DNA from 4 places in the Mesorhizobium sp. M7A.F.Ca.CA.001.04.2.1 genome. Region 1 is predicted to be linked to each of the others. Evidence: predicted binding sites of a transcription regulator. Region 1 holds the regulator's gene; each other region holds the start of a gene.

What was found. Region 1 encodes LexA, which represses DNA repair genes until DNA is damaged. Its sites were predicted from a motif close to TGTTCNNNNTGTGTTCNG; they were not measured.
Region 2: EN955_RS23265 (PA0069 family radical SAM protein) is a predicted target of LexA. The motif match lies at 2,121-2,138, and genes of this name have one in related genera.
Region 3: EN955_RS19195 (DNA recombination protein RmuC) is a predicted target of LexA. The motif match lies at 2,441-2,458, and genes of this name have one in related genera.
Region 4: recA (recombinase RecA) is a predicted target of LexA. The motif match lies at 2,054-2,071, and genes of this name have one in related genera.

What each region holds. Positions count from the first base shown of each region.
Region 1 covers NZ_RZQT01000091.1:8,075-12,044, reverse strand. The annotation lists gene kynA (tryptophan 2,3-dioxygenase) at 1-97, shown strand, start outside; gene kynU (kynureninase) at 175-1,422, shown strand; gene lexA (transcriptional repressor LexA) at 1,833-2,573, shown strand; gene EN955_RS24145 (ComEC/Rec2 family competence protein) at 2,567-3,970, opposite strand, start outside.
Region 2 covers NZ_RZQT01000083.1:16,077-20,046, reverse strand. The annotation lists gene moaB (molybdenum cofactor biosynthesis protein B) at 1-400, shown strand, start outside; gene EN955_RS23275 (hypothetical protein) at 421-1,395, opposite strand; gene EN955_RS23270 (glycosyltransferase) at 1,539-2,063, opposite strand; gene EN955_RS23265 (PA0069 family radical SAM protein) at 2,213-3,367, shown strand; gene EN955_RS23260 (ribonuclease HII) at 3,520-3,970, shown strand, end outside.
Region 3 covers NZ_RZQT01000058.1:27,549-31,518, forward strand. The annotation lists gene EN955_RS19185 (cation diffusion facilitator family transporter) at 1-650, shown strand, start outside; gene EN955_RS19190 (GFA family protein) at 712-1,116, shown strand; gene EN955_RS19195 (DNA recombination protein RmuC) at 1,137-2,408, opposite strand; gene def (peptide deformylase) at 2,512-3,042, shown strand; gene EN955_RS19205 (plasmid stabilization protein) at 3,111-3,353, shown strand; gene fmt (methionyl-tRNA formyltransferase) at 3,470-3,970, shown strand, end outside.
Region 4 covers NZ_RZQT01000068.1:4,446-8,415, reverse strand. The annotation lists gene alaS (alanine--tRNA ligase) at 1-606, opposite strand, end outside; gene recA (recombinase RecA) at 899-1,996, opposite strand; gene EN955_RS21005 (carbohydrate kinase family protein) at 2,277-3,221, shown strand; gene EN955_RS21000 (pseudouridine-5'-phosphate glycosidase) at 3,296-3,970, shown strand, end outside.

The DNA of each region.
Region 1 (3,970 bases):
GCGCGGCACCGGCGGCACGTCGGGTGCTTCGTATCTGAAGAAAATGCTCGAGGTCGTGCTGTTTCCGGAGCTGTGGACGGTCCGCACTCGGCTCTGACATCATCGAAATGAGAACAGGCTCACCGAAGGGACGCTCTGTGGCGGAAACCCTTCGCGAACAACCGGGGACTGACCATGAGTGGAATTCCTGATCTCGCCGCAGTCGAAGCGATGGATGCCACGGATCCGCTGCGGGCCATGCGCGACCGTTTCATTCTGCCGGAGGGGGTGATCTATCTCGACGGCAATTCACTGGGGGCAGCATCTCATGCCGTTTTCGGCGAGCTGCAGCAGGCGGCGACGCAGGAATGGGCCCGAGATCTTATCCGAGCCTGGAACACGGCCGGATGGTTCGAGATGCCGATCGAACTCGGCGACCAGCTCGGACGCCTGATAGGAGCCGCGGCCGGCCAGACCGTTGTCTGCGACACGACATCGACCAACATCTACAAGGTGCTGCACGCAGCGATGGAGATGCGGCCCGGCCGGTCAGCCATCGTCGCCGAAGGTGACAGTTTTCCCACCGACCTGTACATCGCCGAAGGCGTGGCCTCGACCCGGGATGGCGTCCTGCTGCGCCTCGCGGGCGTCGACGCGCCGACCATCGAAGATCTGATCGACGAAAACGTCGCGGTGGTGCTGGTCAACCACGTCAATTACAAATCGGGTGAACTGCGCGACATGGCGGCGCTGACGCGCAGGGCTCATACGGCCGGAGCGCTGATCGTCTGGGATCTCTGCCACACCGCCGGCGCCCTGCCCGTCGAGCTCGATCAGGCAAATGCCGATTTCGCTGTCGGCTGCACGTACAAGTACCTCAACGGCGGTCCGGGCGCGCCGGCCTTCATCTATGCCGCGCAGCGCCACCACGGCGATATCAGCCAGCCGCTCAGCGGCTGGTGGGGCCATGCGCGGCCCTTTGCCTTCGAACGGGGTTATGTTGCCGGCACCGGCATCCGCCGTTTTCTGTGCGGTACGCAACCGGTCCTGTCGATGCGGGCGCTCAAAGGCGCGCTTGCCATCTGGAGCGACGTCGACATGGCGGCATTGCGAAAGAAGAGCGTCGCGCAGACAGAACTGTTCATCCAGCTCGTCGAAGCCAAGTGCGGCGCCTACGGTCTCACGCTGGAGACCACCCGCGACGCGACCAGGCGCGGCAGCCAGGTGTCGTTCCTTCACGACCACGGCTATCAAATCATGCGGGCGCTGATCGAGCGCGGGGTGATCGGTGACTTCCGCGCACCGTCGACCATCCGTTTCGGCTTCACGCCGCTCTATGTCAGCTACAAGGATGTGTGGCTGGCGGTTGAGGTTCTGGAAGACATTCTGCGCACGGGTGCATGGAAGGACCAGCGTTTCGCCGTCAAGGAAGCCGTTACCTGACGCACCGATCCCGGCGATCCGCCGTCGCTGCCCTCACTGCCTGGCAAATGACGGAGAGCTGAATTTCCAGCCAAAATGCCCAACTGACGTTGGCGTTTTGGCTCCGTTTCGTTCACGGCCAACGAACGTCCCGAAGGTTGCAATCGCCCCTTGTCGAGGCTGATCGACAGATAATGCCAAGCTTTGGTAGAGGATAAGCCACAGGTCATTAACCATAACAATTTCAATGTGAGCAGGCGCATTGCCGAAGGTGGCGCCCGTCGATCGTAACCCGCTGGCAAGCGCCAAATAATTTCAGCAGCCTTAACAAATTCATTAAACTTTAAACGGTTGCAGAACACAACTGGAACAGATAGTGTTTGTTCTGGGTTTGTTTTTCGATTCTGGTTTCAGGGAACCTGGGGGCCGCCATGCTGACACGCAAGCAACATGAACTGCTGATGTTCATCCATGAACGCCTGAAGGAGAGCGGCATTCCGCCATCCTTCGACGAAATGAAGGAGGCGCTCGACCTTGCCTCCAAATCCGGGATTCATCGGCTGATCACGGCCCTTGAGGAGCGCGGCTTTATCCGCCGGCTGCCCAATCGGGCCCGCGCGCTGGAAGTGCTGCGGCTGCCGGACTCCATCGCGCCAGGCCTCAATGCGGCAAAGAAGTTTTCGCCAAGCGTCATCCAGGGCAGTCTTGGTCAGGGTGGTGCTCTTGGCCGGCAGATCAAGCCGGCGCCTTCGCGGATGCCTTCGCCCGGCAATGACGACGATGCGGTCTCTGCCGTTTCGATCCCGGTCATGGGTCGCATCGCCGCCGGCGTGCCGATCGATGCCATCCAGCATCAGACGCATTCGATTTCGGTGCCGCCGGACATGATCATGGGCGGCGCGCACTATGCGCTGGAGGTCAAGGGCGATTCGATGATCGAGGCCGGCATCTTCGACGGCGACACCGTCATCATCCGTAACGCCGATACGGCCAGCCCCGGCGAGATCATCGTGGCGCTGGTCGATGAAGAGGAAGCGACGCTGAAGCGGTTCCGCCGCAAGGGCGCCTCGATTGCCCTCGAAGCCGCCAATCCAGCCTACGAGACACGGATTTTCGGGCCCGATAGGGTCAAGGTGCAAGGCAAGCTCGTCGGCCTGATCCGTCGCTACTGAGACGGCTGTGGGTTGACCACTGGCTTCTCGGGTTTCTTGAAGGGTGCCAGCCCCCTCGCCTCGCGAGAGTATCTGCGTTGCGTGTGCCAGGGCCGATATGGGCTGTCCACCGCGAAGCTGATCGTCGCCGGCGTGGTCGCCGATTGGCGATCGAAGAAGACCGCGGCACTGCCTTTGCGAGCCAGTTGCCGCTTGGTGATGACGAGAACCAGTGGGTTATGACAGGCGTCATAGGCGGTGGCGTCGTTGACGACGATCAGCTCGGCGAAGCCGCAGGCTTTCCAGGTGTCCTTGCGGTCCTCGACATAGGCAATGATCGCACCGGACATGTGCCTGGCCACGCAAACGCCTGAGGAGCAATAGAACGGCGATCCCGGCGGTAGCTCAACGGCATCCGCGACGTCGAATTGCCCATCGCTGTTGTCGAACACTTCCGGAACGACGATGGTTTCCGATGTCAGCGCGCGTTTCCAGTTGTCGACGGTGAATTCGTTCGGCCGTTGCCGGCTAACGGCAAGCTCACCGCCACCGATCGGCAACGCCACCAGCCGGGCGTCTTCCGAGATCAGCACATCGGGCGTGCGCGTATCCGAGACGGTCAGCAAGCCTGCCAACGCGAATGGCAGAGCCGCGAGCCGCAGCCATGTCGTCGCCATCGTCGCGATGACCAGGGCAATGGCCACCAGCAGGACCGACTGTTGCGAAATCAGCCCGACCCCATCGACAGGCGAACGCTCGGAGATCCAGCCCGATATGGCGATCATCATCGTCAGGCCCTTGCCCATCAGGTAGAGAGCTGGCCAATCCAATCCGAAAGGCATCAGCAGCGCGCTGGCGACGGCCAGGAACATGACGACGGTGACGATCGGCATAACCGCGAGATTGGCGAACAGGCTGAGCGGCGACACACGCTGAAAATGCCAGATGGCAAACAGCGTCGTGGCGCTGCCGGCGATGATCGAGGTCATGGCCAGACCAATTGCCGCCAGCAGGAATTTTCGTGTCAGGAACCCGGGCAAGGATCGCTTCGGCGGCGGCGGTCTTGCTTTTCCCGCGCGGTGATCCGCCCAGCCGGCATAAGCGCCGACCAGAGCCGCGGTCGCGGCGAACGACATCTGAAAACTCGGGCCGACCACCTCATGCGGCGACACCACGATGACGGCGATCGCCGAGATCGCCAGATTGCGCATGGTGAGTGCTGCTCGATCGAACAGAACTGCAATCAGCATCACTGCCAGCATGATGAAGCTGCGCTCGGCGGCGACGACGATACCTGAGATGACGAGGTAGGCTGCGATCGAGAACAGTGCGGCGGCAGCGGCATACTTCTTGACCGGGCGACGCGCGGAAAAATCGGGAAACAAGGCGAAGGCGCCGCGCAGCAACCCCATGATGGT
Region 2 (3,970 bases), on a different contig from region 1:
CACCGACGATCGGGAAAAAATCCGCGACACGGTTCTGGCGTGGTCGCGGGACAAGAATATCGATGTCGTCATCACCACCGGCGGCACCGGTTTCACCGGCCGTGACGTGACGCCGGACGCGCTGGAGCCGATCTTCGAAAAGCGCATGGATGGCTTTTCGGAAGTGTTCCACCGGATCTCCTACGACAAGATCGGCACCTCGACGATCCAGAGCCGGGCGACCGGCGGCGTCGTCAACGCCACCTTCGTCTTCGTGCTGCCGGGTTCGCCAGGCGCCTGCAAGGACGCGTGGGACGGCATCCTGAAGGCACAGCTCGACTACCGGCATATGCCGTGCAACTTCGTCGAGATCATGCCGCGCCTGGACGAGCATTTGCGGCGCGGCAAATCAGCTCCGTAAAGCCGAGGCAAGCGTCGCTCTCAGCGGATGACCGGTTCGCCATGAAACCGCCGGCGCGACGGCGGCGACACGCCGAAGCCGACTTCCATCATCAGTCGCGGCGTGCGTGCCGGCACGGTGCCCATATGGAAGCCAAAAGGGTCCTCGACGAAACCGAGACCGGCCTCGCCGGTCAGCGTCACCGGGCTCTGCTCGCCATAGACATCCAGGACCTGTTGCGCGGGGTGGCCAACTAGAAGCGTGAGCTGGTGCTTGAGGCTGCGGCGCTTGTGGCTGCCCCTGACATAGACATGCGGACCGGTGTCGGCGTCGACCGGCTTGAGGTAGAAGAAGAATTTCAGCATGCGCCAATCATCGAGGTCGAAATGATACTTGCCGAGCGAGGCGAGGTTCTTGTCGGCATCCGAAGCGGCACCGGTTGGAAAACTCCACCAGACGCGCGTCGTGATCAGTTTTGCCTGGCCGCCGAGATAGTGCGCGGCAATATCCAGAAGCAGCGGATCGCGCTGGATGGCAAGCGCCGCCGGGCAGTCGAGGATGCGCTCGAAAAAATGCCCGCTGAGCAGCGAGCGGCCAAGGCGTTTCTCGGCCTCGGCATGTTCCCCCGGCATGAATTCGAGACGGCGGTCGAAATTGCCGTAGCAAGGCGTGCGCCCGGCGAAGTCGGCGATCTCTTCATGGATATCAGGCGGCAGGACCAAGCCTGAGAACAGCCCGTCGGAGCGCAACGCATCGACGACCGCTCCCCGTTCGACACCGGCAAACATCGTATCCCCGGAATTGGCGACCGGGCGGGCGCGTTTTGCGCCCAGCCAATGCATGCGGCGTCCAGGCATTGTGCGCGCCAGCACGAACATCGGCAGCCAGGCGGGGTTTTCGCGCAGGTCCTTGAGATAGGTCGGAATGCGCACCGCGATGCGTCGCAACAGACTGCCGTCGCGCGCAATAGCCTCGAGACTGGCCGCGCCGGATGTGTCGGGGGTTGAAAGCTTCATTGGGTCCTCGGCTATGAGAGCACCACCGATGCCGCATCGGTGCTCGCCACTCGGCATGTCCCAAACCCAATTCCCGCTTGAACGGAAGCTAACCCCGCGTCAGATTTTGTGCAATGCACAATGGCCTGAGCAGCTGCAAAAAATCATGTCGAGGAGCGGCGTTCCTGCTTGGCGGGCGCCATCCAGATCTCGGCGTCGAGCCGCTTCATTGCGAGGCCGCGGGCGATGGCCTCAGCACTGCCGGCACTCTTGGCCGCGGCCGCCGCCTGACGCTTGCTGATCAGCAATCCGTCGGCCAGGGCGCGGTTTCCCGAAAAGACCCGTGCCAGGAATGGCGTGCGGCTGGCCCGCGTGCGCGAAAACCGTGCGGCCATGGTCTGCCTGGCCGTATGCGCGACAACCTCATCGATCCAGCCCTCCACCAACCGCGCGCCCGGTTCCAGGAGCAGCAACCAATCCCCCTTGGCCTGGCGGATGCCGGCAGCGACACCGCCGGTCACGTACTGACAGCCGGCATGCTCGGCCACACGATGCGTCTGGTCGGTGGAGCCTGTGTCGCAGACGATGACTTCACGCACCACGCCTTCGACCGCGCCGCCAATCAGCGAGGCGAGCGTGCGGGCGAGGCCCTCCTCGTCATTGCGGGTTTCGATGAGAACACTGAGCATCCTTAGCCGAATAGCGGAAAGCGCCGGACAGCGCCAGTTTTGCATCGCACCATAGAAAGTTCTTGCTTTGTTCTCATCGATGAAATAGGAATAATTTCATGAACAGAGCGATTCGACACAACACGGACAGTCCCTGGGAGCGGGCGAAAATGGAACAGATCGTGCGCGCCGACATTGCAGCTTTCGGAGCAGGAAGAGCCGAGATGGCCAATGCGATGGTCGAGCAGAGCGGCATGCGTGTCCGCCCGGACCGCAACCGCGGCAGGTCGGCCGGCATCAACCCGTCCGGCCGATTCGAGCCAGTCAGCCGGCACGTGTTCGACGATGGCTGGAATTCGCTGGAAGAACTGCCCCCCTTCAAGACCGAAGTGCAGGTCGAGAAGCCGCGCACCATCATCACCCGCAACGAATCGCCCGACATTTCCTTCGACCGTTCCATCAACCCTTATCGCGGCTGCGAGCATGGCTGCGTCTATTGCTTTGCCCGCCCGACGCACGCGTTCATGGGCCTGTCGCCGGGTCTGGATTTCGAATCGAAGCTGTTCGCCAAACCTGATGCGGCGCGCTTGCTCGACAAGGAGCTTTCGAAGGACAGCTATCAGCCGCGCACCATCGCCATCGGCACCAACACCGACCCCTACCAGCCGATCGAGAAGCAGTACCGGATCATGCGCGAAATCCTCGAAGTGCTGGAAGCGCGCGGCCATCCGGTCGGCATCGTGACAAAGTCCGCCCTGGTGACGCGCGATATCGATATCCTGTCGCGCATGGCCGAACGAGGGCTCGCCAAGGTGGCGCTGTCGGTGACGACGCTCGACCGCATGCTGGCGCGCACCATGGAGCCGCGCGCGTCGACGCCGACCAAGCGGCTGGAAGCGATCCGGCAGCTTTCGGATGCCGGCATTCCGGCGTCGGTCATGGTGGCTCCGATCATTCCGGGCCTGACCGATCCGGAGATGGAACGCATCCTCGATTCGGCACGTGCGGCCGGCGCGCGCGAGGCGGGTTATGTGATCCTGCGGCTGCCGCTGGAGGTCAGCCCGATCTTCAAGGACTGGCTGCTGCGCCATTATCCCGACCGTTACCGCCATGTGATGTCGCTTGTCCGCTCCATGCGTGACGGCAAGGACTACGATTCGGAATGGGGCAAGCGCATGAAGGGCGCCGGTCCCTATGCCTGGCAGATCGGCCGGCGCTTCGAGATCACAGCCAAGCGGCTTGGTCTCAATGCCGAACGGCGCACGCTGCGGACCGATCAGTTCGTTGCCGCCGGGAAAGACCAGGTGCAACTGACGCTGCTTTGAAGAGACAATTCGTCGCGATGGTTTGATCCGTCGCGCACCAAGAATCCCGTCCGGCCTGCCCCGGCCTGCAGACGGTGCCCTCCCGGTCCGGCGCCCCACCCGACCCGGAGGGACTTGCGGAGAATCGGAGCCGATGCGAACCTCGCCGCAACATGGCTCGCGCGCGTTCTGATTCTCCGCCTCTCTTTGAGATCATCGAGAAGCCCGACTTCTCCTTCGAGACGAAGGCGATGGCGGAGGGCCTGTGGCCGGTCGCCGGGATAGACGAGGCAGGCCGCGGCCCCCTGGCCGGGCCGGTGGTCGCCGCGGCGGTGGTGCTCGATCCCGCCAACATTCCCGACGGCCTCGACGATTCCAAACGCCTCAGCCATTTACAGCGTGAGGCCCTGTTCCTGCGCATTCTCGGCTCCGCACAGGCGGTCTCGATGGCCTCCATCAGCGCCGAGGGCATCGACGGCAGCAACATCCTCAAGGCAAGCCTGGAAGCCATGCGGCGCGCGCTGGTAGGGCTGTCGATCCGGCCGAAGCTTGCGCTTGCCGATGGACGCGACGTGCCGCCGGGACTGCCTTGTGAAGGGCGCGCGCTGATCAAGGGCGACCAGC
Region 3 (3,970 bases), on a different contig from region 1:
CGCCGGAGCCGGTCGCCAACGCCAAGGTCAACTATATTGTTCTGGGCCTTTCCTTCCTGTTCGAAGGCAGTTCGTGGTGGGTGGCGCTGAAGGAGTTTCGCCGGCAGAAGGGCAGGCAAGGCTGGCTGCAGGCCGTGCAGTCGAGCAAGGATCCGAGCGTCTACACCGTGCTGTTCGAGGACAGTGCGGCACTTCTCGGCCTGATCGTCGCTTTCGCCGGCATATTGGCGGCGGAACTGCTGGAGATGCCGGAGCTCGACGGCGCCGCCTCTATCGGCATCGGGCTGATCCTTGGCGCGACCGCGATCTTCCTGGCCCGCGAAAGCAAGGGCCTGCTGATCGGCGAGCCGGCGTCGCCCGAGGTGCAGATGAAAGTGCTGGCGATCGCCCAGCAGGATCCGGCGGTGCAGCGGGCGAACGGCGTCCTGACCGTCCATATGGGGCCGACAGAGATCGTCGCCGGGCTCAGCATCGAGTTCGAGGACCATTTGACGGCGCCCGAGATCGAAGCTTGCGTCGAGCGCCTGGAGGCGCAGTTGAAGAAGGAAATGCCGGAGATCACACGGCTGTTCGTCAAGCCGCAGACGTCAGGCACCTGGGAGCAGCGGCGCAGGCTGATCGATTCCGCATCCGATCCTGCCCTGGACTAAAACCGTGCCATTGCCTCACGGCCTTGCGCCGCTAGATTGAAGGGGCTTTGGAGGAACGAAGATGAGAATAGACGGCGGCTGTCATTGTGGCGCCATCACCTACGAGGCGGAGGTCGATCCGGAAAAGACCACGATCTGCCACTGCACGGATTGCCAGCAACTGACTGGCACGGCTTTTCGCCTTACGGTTCCGGCGCCGGAAAGCAACTATCGCATCACCAAGGGCACGCCGAAAGTCTACATCAAGATCGTGGCGAGCGGCGCCAAGCGCACCCAGGCCTTTTGCGCCGACTGCGGTTCGCATCTTTACGCCACGTCTGTCGGAGATGGTCCGAAGGTCTATGGAATTCGCGTGGGGACCGCGCGGCAGCGCCAGGATTTGATCCCGACACAGCAGAAATGGCACCGCTCGGCGCTGCACTGGCTGCCTGAATTTCAGGGCATGACCACGTTGGAGGAGCAGTAGCGCCGGTCCGGCACCGCGCCTCAATCGTCGCCTTCGACGACCCTCAGCCTGAGCTGCCCGGTTTTCGAATCGGCAACGCGCGCGCCGGTATCGACCTTGGCGGCGGGACCCCGTGACGCGGCGTCTACGGCGGCATCGCCGTCGGGCTGCGCGCCGAATTCCAGCGCCTCGATCTTCTGGCCGCGCTTGGTGACCTTCGACGTCGAAACCAGTATGTCGTCGATGTCCTTGGCCGACTGGCCGAAATGCACCTGCAGCTTGCGCACCCGCTCATCGACACGCGCAACATCCTCCATCAGCCGGATGACCTCGCCCTGGATCAGGTGCGCCTGTTCGCGCATGCGGGCATCCTTGAGGATCGCCTGGATGACCTGGATCGACAGCATCAGCAGCGACGGCGAGACGATGACGACGCGCGCACGGTGCGCCTTGTGCACGATCGCCTCGAAATTCTCGTGGATCTCGGCGAACACCGATTCCGACGGCACGAACATGAAGGCAGTGTCCTGCGTCTCGCCCTGGATCAGGTATTTTTCCGAGATATCGCGGACATGTATCTCGATGTCGCGGCGGAAGGCCTGCGAAGCTGCCTTCTGCAGATCGGCGCCATCGGCGGCGCGGATGGCGTTCCAGGCTTCCAGCGGAAATTTTGCATCGATGGCCAGCGACGGCGCGCCGTTCGGCATCTTCACCAGGCAGTCGGGCCGGCTGCCGTTCGACAGCGTCGCCTGGAACTCATAGGCACCGTGCGGCAGGCCGTCGGCAACGATCGCCTCCATGCGCGACTGGCCGAACGCGCCGCGCGTCTGCTTGTTCGAGAGGATCGCCTGCAATTGCACGACCTGGCCGGCGAGCGACTGGATGTTGCCTTGCGCGACGTCGATGACCGCCAGCCGTTCCTGCAATTTGGCCAGGCTCTCATGCGTGGATTTGGTCTGCTCGGTCATGGTCTGGCCGAGCCGGCCGGTCATGGCGTCGAGGCGTTGGCCGATCGATTGCGTCAGTTCCGCCTGCCGTGCGCCGAACACTTCCGCAATGGCGCCCATGCGGCCCTGCATTTCGGCCTGGCTTTGCAGAATGCCGGCCATCCGCACTTCCGCATCGCGGGCATGATCGGCGGCTTCCGCGGCCGCCACGGCGCGCGCCTTGGCCGACCGCCACAACGCAATGACCAGCGCCACGAACAGGGCCAGAAACAGCAAAACGCCGAAGGCCAGCGCATGGCCGAGCGTGATCGTTGTGGCGCCAAGCCGGGCGACAGGCTCCGAAAGGATGGTGCTCAAATCATTCATGTGGACAGCATAGACGATTCGCCGCGATAGCACAGATCAAAACGTGAACGCGCCTGATGCCAACCGGTTGACGCGTTTCGCTGGAGGTCTTAGGTGGAACGCCATGCCGATCAAGCCGCTCATCATCCTTCCCGACCCCATCCTGCGCGAGGTTTCCAAGCCCGTAGAGCGTGTCGACGCGCCTTTGCGCAAATTAGCCGACGACATGCTGGCGACCATGTATGATGCGCCGGGCATCGGGCTGGCGGCAATCCAGATCGGCGAGCCGCTGCGCTTGCTGGTGATCGATCTCGCCAAGGAAGACGAGACGCCGGCGCCGCATGTCTTCATCAATCCGGAAATCCTGGAGAGCGCCGACGCGCGCTCCGTCTATGAGGAAGGCTGCCTGTCGATCCCGGATTATTACGCCGAGGTCGAACGCCCCGCCTCCGTGCGGGTCAAATATCTCGACCGCGACGGCAAATTGCAGGAGATAGAGGCCGAGGGGTTGATGGCGACCTGCCTGCAACACGAGATCGACCACCTCAATGGCGTCCTGTTCATCGATCACATCTCGAAGCTGAAGCGCGACATGGTGGTAAAGAAATTCAAGAAGCTCGCCAGGGACAAGGCGCCGGGCAAGCTCGCGGGATAAGGTACGGGAGTCCCCTCCAGGCCTATTGTCGGCAGGATTGCCACCAAATGGAGATGCCGACGGTCGACATGCTGATCAGGGACATTCCTGAGCCTTTGAAGCGCGAGATCGAACTGGCGGCGCGCGAGGTCGGCCAAAGCGTCTCGGACAAGGCCATCGGCCTTCTGCGCAAAGGCATAGTTGCGGAGAGGCCGGCCCGAGAGGAGTCGAGCCTCTCGGCGTGGGCTGCAATTCGCTCGGCTTTCGTATCTGAAAGCGCAATTGGCGATGAATACGCGGAAATCATGGAGAAGATCGAAGCGGAAAGATAGCGCGACGGTCGTCCCGCGACTTCGACGGCCTTGACCTAAAGCTCGTAAACCCGTTTGAAGCGGATGCCTGAGCCGGCACACTGCGCGAGCAAGAAGACAGGATACCGGAAGAAAAAATGCCCCTTCGCGTCATCTTCATGGGTACGCCGGAGTTTTCGGTGCCGACCTTGCGCGCGATCGCCGAGGCTGGCCATGAGATATCAGCCGTCTATACCCAGCCGCCGCGCGCTGCCGGACGACGCGGGCTGGAGCTGACGCCGTCGCCGGTGCAGCGCGAGGCGGAGCGACTGGGCATCGAGGTGCGGACGCCGGTTTCGCTCAAAGGCGAGGCCGAACAGGCCGCTTTTCGCGCCTTGCAGGCCGATGTGGCGGTGGTCGTCGCCTATGGCTTGCTGCTGCCGAAGGCGGTTCTGGAGGCAACCCGGCTCGGCTGCGTCAACGGCCATGCGTCGCTTCTGCCGCGCTGGCGCGGCGCCGCCCCCATCCAGCGCGCCATCATGGCCGGTGACCTGGAAAGCGGCATGATGGTGATGCGCATGGAAGAGGGCCTGGACACCGGTCCGGTCGGGCTGGTTGAAAAGTGCGCCATCGAACCCGATATGACAGCCGGCGATCTG
Region 4 (3,970 bases), on a different contig from region 1:
CCAGAATTCCAGGAAACGGTCGCCATCCTCCTCCGGGCTGCCGGGAGGGCCGCCCCAGATGTGCTCGCCGCGGTCGATGAAGATCTCCGAGCACGGCCCGCAGGGTCCGGTGTCGCCCATCGCCCAGAAATTGTCCGAGGTCGCGATGCGAATGATGCGGTCGTCGGAAAAACCGGCGATCTTCTTCCAGAAGCCGGCCGCCTCGTCATCCGTGTGATAGACGGTGACCAGCAGCTTGTCCTTGCTCAGCCCGAATTCCCTGGTGATCAAGTTCCAGGCAAGCTCGATGGCGCGCTCCTTGAAATAGTCGCCGAAGGAGAAGTTGCCGAGCATCTCGAAGAAGGTCAGATGACGCGCGGTGTAGCCGACATTGTCGAGATCGTTGTGCTTGCCGCCGGCGCGAACGCTCTTCTGGGCGGTCGAGGCGCGCGAATAGGGCCGCTTCTCCAGGCCGGTGAAGACGTTCTTGAACTGTACCATGCCGGCGTTGGTGAACATCAGCGTCGGGTCGTTGCGCGGCACCAGCGGACTCGACGCGACGATCTCGTGACCCTCCTTGCGGAAGTAGTCGAGAAATGTCGACCGGATTTCGTTCACGCCACTCATGAATGCTGCCTTTTCGGAAGGGCCGCCGGCAAACCGGCGGAAATGGGCTCTGCGTTTTAGAAGATTAGGACTTGGCCTTTTAGCCGCCGCGCTTCACCCTGTCCAGAAACACGGAATTGGTCCAATCCACGGCCTTTGCCGGCCGTTCGAACCGGCCTGTTTTCGCCGCCGAAACGCAAAACCGCCGGCACTGGGCCGGCGGTTTCAAAACGCATTAACGCGGAACTCGATTACTTAAGCCCGAGATAATAGAATGCGATTATGGCCGAACTCCGGCCGACCTCGCGAGTTGTCACATCGCGCCGGATTCCTCCTCGAACCCGTCGTCGCCACCTTCGGAGCCGCCATTCTCAAGGAACTTTTCGGCGATCAGCCCGGCATTCTGTCGGAGCGCCAGCTCGATCTCGCGTGCGGTGTCGGGATTGTCGCGCAGGAACAGTTTGGCATTCTCGCGGCCTTGGCCGAGACGCTGCGAATTGTAGGAGAACCAGGCGCCCGACTTCTCGACCACGCCGGCCTTGACGCCGAGATCGACCAGTTCGCCGGTCTTGGACACGCCTTCACCATACATGATGTCGAACTCGACCACCTTGAAGGGCGGCGCCAGCTTGTTCTTGACCACCTTGACGCGGGTCTGGTTGCCGACGACTTCGTCGCGGTCCTTGACCGAGCCGATGCGGCGGATGTCGAGGCGCACCGATGCGTAGAATTTCAGCGCGTTGCCGCCGGTCGTCGTCTCGGGCGAACCGAACATGACGCCGATCTTCATGCGGATCTGGTTGATGAAGATGACCATGGTGTTGGAGCGCGAGATCGAGGCGGTCAGCTTGCGCAGCGCCTGGCTCATCAGGCGGGCCTGCAGGCCGGGCAGCGAATCACCCATCTCGCCTTCGATTTCGGCACGTGGCGTCAGCGCCGCGACCGAATCGACCACCAGCACGTCGATGGCGCCGGAGCGCACCAGCGTGTCGCAGATTTCCAGCGCCTGCTCACCGGTGTCGGGCTGCGAAATCAGCAGGTTTTCGAGATCGACGCCAAGCTTGCGGGCATAGACCGGGTCAAGCGCGTGCTCGGCATCGACGAAGGCGCAGATGCCGCCCTTCTTCTGGGCTTCGGCCACGGTGTGCAGGGCCAGCGTCGTCTTGCCCGAGCTTTCCGGCCCGTAGATCTCGATGATGCGGCCGCGCGGCAGGCCACCGACGCCAAGCGCGATGTCGAGGCCAAGCGAGCCGGTCGGCACCGTTTCGATCTCGACGACCTGCTCGTTGGCGCCGAGCCGCATGATCGAGCCCTTGCCGAAAGCCCGCTCGATCTGCGACAGCGCCGCATCCAGAGCCTTTGATTTGTCCACTGCCTTGTCCTCTACCAGCCGCAAAGAATTCTGAGCCATGATACATCACCCCTTGGTCGTCAATGAAGGCCGGACAATCCGTAATCCCTGCCTATTTGTACCTTTTTTGTTCTCATTTGGCAAGAGGGATCAAATATCTGAAAAACAAGCATTATCCGGATTTGTTCTTTTTTTGTCCAAGGATTCGATCAGGAATGCACCGCACGTTGGGCCAGACGGCTCGGTTGTTTCGACCTGCCGAATCGCCGCCTTGCATGCGAAGCTCGGTCGCACAGCCTAGCGCTTGTGCGGCTGGAATAACAAAGGTCATATCGCCGGCATGCTGAAATCCGCGAAAATACTGGCCGTAGGCGGCGCCCATATCGACCGGCGCGGCCAGGTGTCCGGCGCCTACGTGCCCGCCGCCTCCAATCCGGGCACAATGCGCGAGGATGTCGGCGGCGGCGTCTTCAACGCCTTGCGCAGTGCCGTGCGGCGCGGCGTCTCCGCGTCGCTGATGTCGGTTCGCGGCGGCGATGCCGCTGCCGACACCGTTTCGCGAGCCATTGCCGGGGCAGGCATTACCGACCTGTCGGCGGTCTTCCTCGACCGCACGACGCCGAGCTACACGGCGCTGATCGACAGCGAAGGCGAGCTGATCGTCGGCTTTGCCGACATGGCGCTCTATGATTTGGCGTTTCCCAAGCAGATCAGGCGCTCCAGGGTGCGGGAGGTGATCGCCGCCGCAGATGCCGTCTTCTGCGACGCCAATCTTCCGACGACGGCGCTGGAACGGCTGGTCGCGCTCGCCGCGGGCAAGCCGGTTTTCGCGATTGCCATTTCGCCGGCCAAGGTGGTGCGGTTGCTACCGGTGCTGAAGGAGCTTTCGCTGGTCTTCATGAACCGGCGCGAGGCCATGGCGCTGGCCGGCGTCGCCGCGAATGCCACGGAGCGCGAGGTGGTCGACGGGTTGCGATGCAGCGGCCTCGTCAGCGGCGTGGTGACGGCAGGCGGCGGGCCCATGCTGGGCTTCGATGAAGCCGGCGCCTTCTCTATCCTGCCGCCGCCACCAAGAAAGGTCGCCGACGTCACCGGCGCCGGCGATGCGCTGGCGGGCGCAACGGTCGCAGCCTTGCTGCGAGGACTGCCGCTGCGGGCAGCTCTGCGCGAAGGCATTGCCGGGGCGACGCTTGCCATCGAAAGCGCCGCCGCCGTTCCGGAGTTCACCGCGGCGAGCTTCGCGGAAGCGTTGGTCCTTGTGCCGGATGCCAGGGAAGTGGCATGAGACCGGCGAATTCATAGTGCCGCGATGTTGCCGAGCGTCCGACGGACGCGCCGCATTCCGGATAGGAGACCTTGATGACCCCTGAGACCGCCCGCCCCTTCATCGACATCCACGCGCCGGTGGCGCAGGCCCTGGCCGACGGCCGGCCGGTGGTGGCGCTGGAAAGCACCATCATCACCCATGGCATGCCCTACCCCGACAACGGCGCCATGGCGGCCGATGTCGAAAAGATCATCAGCGATGGCGGCGCCGTGCCGGCGACGATCGCCGTGGTTGGCGGCCGCATCAAGATCGGGCTTTCTGACGGCGAGCGCGAATCGCTGGCGATGACGGGCGACGCCATGAAGCTGTCGCGCGCCGATCTCGGTTTTGCCGTGGCGCAAGGGCGCACCGGCGGCACCACGGTCGCCGCCACGATGATCGCGGCGCATATTGTCGGCATAAAAGTGTTTGCCACCGGCGGCATCGGCGGCGTGCACAAGGGCGCCGAAAAGAGCTTTGACATTTCCGCCGATCTCGACGAGCTGGCGCGCACCCCGGTGATTGTCGTCTCGGCCGGCGCCAAGGCGATCCTCGACATCGAAAAGACGCTGGAAGTGCTGGAGACGCGCGGCGTGCCGGTGATCGGCCATGGCTGCGAGACGATGCCGGCCTTCTGGTCCAGGCAATCGCCGTTCCGCGCGCCGCTGACCTTGCACGAGCCGGAAGAGATCGCGCATTTCTACCAGACGAGGGCAGCACTTGGGCTT